DNA from 2 places in the Vagococcus martis genome. Region 1 is predicted to be linked to the other one. Evidence: predicted binding sites of a transcription regulator. Region 1 holds the regulator's gene; the other holds the start of a gene.
What was found. Region 1 encodes LexA, which represses DNA repair genes until DNA is damaged. Its sites were predicted from a motif close to CNAACANNTGTTNG; they were not measured.

Region 1 (3,431 bases):
ACCATTACCGTTTACAGCACCTGGTACACGACCTTCTTCTCTTAATTTTCTGCGGATAGATCTTGGTCTAGTCGCTCTTTCTTCTACTTTTAACACTACTGACATAAATAATTTCCTCCTTTAGAATATAACATCTTAATTAGTTCGTTATTTAGTTCATGTAGACGTAATCGTTGTGATGAGCTAGTCGATTAATCTAGTGATATTGATAAGCGTGTTAAACATATCAATAACGAACGATAAGACTATATTATACCTTTTGAGGCAATCTTAACAATTAAATACTAATTACTAAGTTAAATATGGAGACTAAGGACTTAAGCAACCCATATATTGCCTGCTCATCATGGCTAAAAAACCACACTATAATATAAGCTTATGAACTAACCATACGACGAAAACAAGAAAAGGTCAAGTGAAATAGTTTTATATAAAAAAACAAACTCTATGAGTTTGTTTTTTTATTATGACAAAGAACTAAATAAGTATTCTGATACTAGGTGTTCAGTAGATTGGATTGATTCCTTATGTGTTCTTTCATAAGCATGACTAGATTCAATCCCTGCTCCAATTAATCCATGCTTCACATCTGCTCCAGCTCTCATAGCTGCAGAGGCATCACTTCCATAATATGGATAGATATCAAGTTGATAAGGAATATTTTTTTCTTTACAAATAGAAACAAAATGATTTCTTAAACCAAGATGATAAGGCCCACTAGCATCTTTTACACAGATGGATACAGTGTATTCGTCTGTTTGTTGATCGTCTCCCATAGCTCCCATATCAACAGCGACATATTCAACAACATTTGGAGAAATATTAGAGTTACCACCATAACCAATTTCTTCATTGTTTGAGAAGAAAAAGTGAGTTGTGTATGGTAGCGTTTGATTAGTTTCTTTTAGATTAATTAAAAAATTCATTAGAATAGCAGCACTAACTTTATCGTCCAAATGTCTAGATTTTATGTATCCAGAAGGTGTAATCACTGTTCGTGGATCGAAACTAATAAAGTCACCTACTTGAATACCTAAATTTTCTGTATCTTCTTTAGAAGAAACTTTTTCATCAATTCTTACTTCCATGTTTTGTTGGTCGCGTTTTGCTGTTCCTGAATCTTTATAAACGTGGACACTCGTTTGATGCATTAAGATGGTTCCCGTGTAAGTTTTATTTTCTTGCGTGTGAATCGTACAATATTCACCCTCAATGGCATTAAAGTTAAATCCGCCAATTAAATCAAGTTTCAATCGTCCATCTGGTTTTATCGCACGAACCATTGCACCTAATGTATCAATGTGAGCCGTAATAAATCTCTCTTTATCTAAAGTTTTACCTGGAACAGTGATAATTAGGCTGCCTTTATTATTAATAGTTGGTTCATAACCATAAGAAGTCATTTCATGATAAATAAAATCAATAATGGTTGATGTATCTCCAGTTGGAGAAGGTATATTGGTTAATTCACGAGTTAGTTCAATTGTTTCTTTTGACAAACGTATCATCCTTTCTTTTAAGTTAAGGTTAGATGAATCATCTATAAAAAGCAATGACTATTTTTTATAAGACAGATGGTGATTTTTTTGTTGCGAACGTTTATAACTTTTCTCATCCCAAAGCATTAACCAAAGTAACACAAGAGGAGTCAAAATAATCAGTGCCACATCTAGTCCTAAAGTACCTAAAATAATTCCAATAATTAAAACAATTAAGATTAAAGCATATCGTCTAATAGCAAACATACAAACACTCCTTTAATTTTTACGAACGTGCGTTCTTATTCATAAAATTATTATACAAACATCCGTTCTCTTTGTAAAGAAAAAAATAAAGCATAACATCATGCTTTATTAAATATGATTTCTATAAAGGCCGACAACTTTGCCTAAAATTGAGACATTGCTTAATATGATAGGTTCCATTGTGTCATTTTCTGGTTGCAAACGAATATGATTTTTTTCTTTAAAAAACCTCTTACATGTTGCTTCGTTTTCATCTGTCATGGCAATGACGATGTCACCATTAACAGCTGACGATTGTTTTCTGACAATAACATGATCACCATCGAATATGCCAGCGTTTATCATACTATCACCACGAATCGTAAGCATGAATAAACTGTTTTCTTCATATTTTAAGTCAGGTGGTAGTGGGAAAAAGTCTGATGCTTCTTCAACAGCTAAAATTGGTTCGCCGGCAGTTACTACACCTAACATTGGAATGAAAGGTGAGTTGATACCAATCATTTTTAATCCTTCGCTTGTTAATTCAATAGCTCTTGGTTTAGTAGGGTCACGACTAATCAAGCCTTTTTTTTCTAAACGAGAAAGATGCCCATGAACGGTTGACGTTGATGAAAGGTTGACAGCTGTTCCGATTTCTCTAACAGTTGGAGGATACCCTTTTTCTTCAACTTGTTCGTGTATGTATTTTAAAACGTCTAATTGTCTAGAAGAACGTTTAGTTGACATAATGATACCTCATTTCCTTTTTTTCGAGTGTAACATAAATTTTTATTAAAATCAAACGCATGTTCGCACTTTTTTGTTACAATTAATTGTTTTTTTATTCCTTTTAAGATACTATTTAATTAGAACTTTAAGGAGGTTTACACTCATGTTAAGTGAAAAAAAATTAGCAAGAATAAACGAATTAGCAAACAAATCAAAAACAACAGAAGGATTAACAGACGTTGAAAAAAAAGAGCAACAATTATTGCGAGAAGAATATTTAGATAGTTTTAGAAAAGGTATGAGAAATCATATTGAAGGAATGAAAGTTGTTGATGAAGAAGGAACAGATGTTACGCCTGAAAAATTAAAACAAATTCAAAAAGAAAAAGGTTTACATGATAGATAACCTTATGTTTTTATTTCTATAAAAACGCTTGTAAAAATAAAATATTCGATGTAGAATGTAATAAAGGTAAATAAAACCTAAATAGGAGGGCGTTATATGTTATTTGATCAAACTGATCAACTAGGCGTGAATACGATTCGTACACTTAGTTTAGACATGATTCAACAAGCAAATTCAGGACATCCAGGATTACCAATGGGAGCTGCACCAATGGCTTACACTCTTTGGACAAAATTCTTAAAGGTAAATCCTAAAACATCAAGACAATGGGCAGACCGCGACCGCTTTGTATTATCTGCAGGACATGGTTCAGCAATGCTTTATAGTTTACTTCATTTGTCAGGTTATAACTTACCAATGGAGGAATTAAAAAAATTCCGTCAATGGGATAGTTTAACACCAGGACATCCAGAGGTACATCATACAGATGGCGTTGAAGCAACAACTGGTCCATTAGGTCAAGGGATTGCAATGAGTGTTGGGTTTGCGATGGCAGAAGCGCACCTCGCTGCAACATATAACAAAGATAAATTTAACATTGTTGACCATTACACGTATGCTTTATGTGG
Region 2 (3,431 bases), 1.1 Mb from region 1:
GAAGAAAAAGAGTTATTTAAAGAAGCAAAAGATTACACGAATGGTGTGTCAGAAAAATTAGATGATGCAGATTACACGCAAGAAAGTGACATAGAATCAAATACTGTTTCTCATGAAGTGGTTGAAGAAGTGGTTGATCTGCCAGAAACTGATACAAAAGACATGCCAACACATGCTTTTCCACATTTAGAGTATTTTGGTCAAATGCATGGCACCTATTTGTTTGCTCAAAGTGATGAGGGACTTTATATTATCGATCAACATGCTGCCCAAGAACGTATCAAGTATGAATACTTTAGAGAAAAAATAGGTGATGTAGGAGAAGACAAACAACAACTCCTTGTGCCGATTATTTTAGAGTACTCAGTGGATGATTACCTAAAAATCAAAGAGAATTTATCAGTATTTGAAAAAGTGGGGATCGAGTTAGAAGATTTTGGACAACAAAGTTTTATCATCCGGTCACACCCAACTTGGTACCCGATTGGCAAAGAAGAAGCAACGATTCGTGAGATGATTGATATTTTTCTTAATGAAGGAAAAATTGACGTGAAAACATTCCGTGAAGATACGGCAATTATGATGAGTTGCAAGCAATCAATTAAAGCCAATCATCATTTAGATGAACGTCAAGCACGAGCATTGTTAGAAGAATTAAAAACATGTGACAACCCATTTAATTGCCCACATGGTCGTCCGGTCTTAATTCATTTTACAAATCAAGACATGGAGAAACTCTTTAAACGAATTCAAGAGCCACATTAGAAAGGAAGACGTACATGATATTAGCGTCAGCATCACCTCGAAGAAAAGAATTATTGTCATTTATGACAAGTCATTTTACGATAAGTCCAGCTGATATAGATGAAACAGTCAATGTAGATGAATCACCAAAAGACTACGTTAGTCGTATGGCTAGAGAAAAAGCTAAAGAAATCGTTAAACTTTATCCTAATGAAACAGTAATTGGGTGTGACACAACGGTTGTGTTAGATAATGATATTATGGGAAAACCAATGGATGAAAAAGATGCCTACAACATGCTAGAAAAACTAAGTGGCACCACACATAAAGTGATGACAGCCGTTTGTGTGATTACACCTGAAAAAATATATGAACATATCGAAGTTGTGGATGTGTTGTTTTATGATTTGGATGAAGAAGACATCACTGGTTACATTAAAACAGGTGAACCAATGGATAAAGCAGGGGCTTATGGTATCCAAGGAAAAGCAAGTGTATTTGTCAAAGAGATAAAAGGGGATTATTTTTCTATCGTTGGCTTACCAGTTGGTTATTTAAATCAATTATTTAAAGAATTAGGAAGGTGAAGAAAGTTGGCAAATAAAGAAGAGTTAAAACAAACATTAACCCCTTTACAGTATCAAGTCACTCAAGAAAATGGCACAGAACGTCCTTTTTCAAGCGAATACGACCAATTTGATAAAGATGGCATTTACGTAGATATCGTTAGTGGAGAACCATTGTTTTCTTCAACTGATAAATATGATGCTGGATGTGGGTGGCCATCATTTACAAAGCCTATAGCAACATTACAAGAACTTGAAGATACAACACTTGCAAGAGTACGAACTGAAGTAAGAAGTTCTCAAGCTGATTCTCACCTAGGCCATGTGTTTCCTGATGGACCACAAGACAAAGGTGGACTAAGATATTGTATTAATGGTGCTGCATTACGTTTTGTACCAGTTGAAGACCTAGAAAAAGAAGGTTACGCTGAGTATTCTACTCTTTTCAAATAATGAAAGCTTCCCATGTTTATGGGGGCTTTTTTTAATAAGGAAAGCATAGGATAATTGTTCGGGATATGGTACAATTTTAGGGAACATGCGTACGTGAAAGGAAGAAAACAAGTGTATGAATACATCAAAGGGACAGTAACATTTACTAGTCCTTATTATATAGTCGTTGAAACAAATGGATTAGGTTATCAAATTGCGGTGGCGAATCCATTTCGCTACTCATCTTATTTAAATCAAGAGGTGACGGTTTACTTGCATCAAGTCATTCGAGATGATGCACATTTACTTTACGGGTTTGCCACACTTGAAGAAAAGCAACTATTTTTAAAATTAATCAGTGTCTCAGGAATTGGACCAAAAAGTGGCTTGGCGATTATGGCGTTAGATGACCATTCAGGTTTAGTTCAAGCAATCGAAGCGCAAGACGCGACGTATCTAACTAAATTCCCAGGTGTTGGAAAGAAAACAGCACAACAAATGATTTTAGATTTACAAGGTAAATTAGATGATGTCGAAATAGATGTATCTGAAACAACGACTATTTCCACACAGCAAGATTTATTTACTGTAGAGCCAACGCAACAATTAGATGAAGCAATCGAAGCACTCAAAGCACTTGGTTATTCTGAAAGAGAGATTAAGAAAATCAAAAAAGAGCTTGAAAGTTATCAAGATAAAACAACAGACGAGTACTTACGTATTGGACTGAAATTATTAATGAAAAAGTAGGGGATGGTAAAGAAGATGTCAGAACAAGAAGAAAGACTTGTCTCTTCTGAAACATTAGACGCGGAAGAAATGGTTGAAAAGTCACTTAGGCCAACACGGTTATCTCAATACATTGGCCAACAAAAAGTGAAAGATGAATTGACAATTTATATCAAGGCAGCCAAACAACGAAATGAAGCACTTGACCATGTCTTACTCTATGGACCACCTGGACTAGGTAAAACAACGATGGCCATGGTGATAGCAAATGAAATGGACGTCAGTATCAAAACAACGAGTGGTCCAGCTATTGAAAAACCTGGAGATTTAGTAGCAATACTAAATGAGTTAGAACCAGGAGATGTGCTATTTATTGATGAAATTCATCGTTTACCACGTGTGGCGGAAGAACTGTTGTACTCAGCTATGGAAGATTTTTATGTCGATATTATGATTGGACAAGGTCCTACCTCTCATCCAGTTCATTTTGAGTTACCTCCATTTACTTTGGTAGGGGCAACGACACGAGCTGGTATGTTATCAGCACCTCTTAGAGATCGTTTCGGGATTATTTGTCATATGGAGTACTATGATGAAGCTGATTTGAAAGAAATTGTCATTCGTTCGTCAGATATTTTTGATGTGATAATTGAGGAAAGTGGTGCTTATGAGATTGCAAGACGTTCACGAGGCACGCCACGTATCGCCAACCGCTTATTAAAACGAGTGAGAGATTTTGCACAAGTCACAGGTGAAGGAATTGTCACAAAACAAATTGCTGATGACGCGTTAAAAATGCTTCAAGTAGATGATAAAGGACTAGATTATGTCGATCAGAAATTACTTCGTGTGATGATTGAGTTATACAATGGTGGACCAGTTGGGTTAACGACCATTGCTGTAAATATCAGTGAAGAACGTGAAACAGTAGAAGACATGTATGAACCTTACCTTATCCAG

Region 2: a site for LexA is predicted at 1,844-1,857, ahead of ruvA (Holliday junction branch migration protein RuvA). Genes of this name have one in related genera too.

Annotation. Positions count from the first base shown of each region.
Region 1 covers NZ_MVAB01000001.1:482,866-486,296, reverse strand. The annotation lists gene BW731_RS02410 (50S ribosomal protein L25/general stress protein Ctc) at 1-105, opposite strand, end outside; gene BW731_RS02405 (M42 family metallopeptidase) at 465-1,499, opposite strand; gene BW731_RS02400 (hypothetical protein) at 1,557-1,745, opposite strand; gene lexA (transcriptional repressor LexA) at 1,854-2,474, opposite strand; gene BW731_RS02390 (DUF896 family protein) at 2,620-2,862, shown strand; gene tkt (transketolase) at 2,959-3,431, shown strand, end outside.
Region 2 covers NZ_MVAB01000001.1:1,622,450-1,625,880, forward strand. The annotation lists gene mutL (DNA mismatch repair endonuclease MutL) at 1-765, shown strand, start outside; gene BW731_RS07885 (Maf family protein) at 780-1,331, shown strand; gene msrB (peptide-methionine (R)-S-oxide reductase MsrB) at 1,338-1,763, shown strand; gene ruvA (Holliday junction branch migration protein RuvA) at 1,875-2,492, shown strand; gene ruvB (Holliday junction branch migration DNA helicase RuvB) at 2,508-3,431, shown strand, end outside.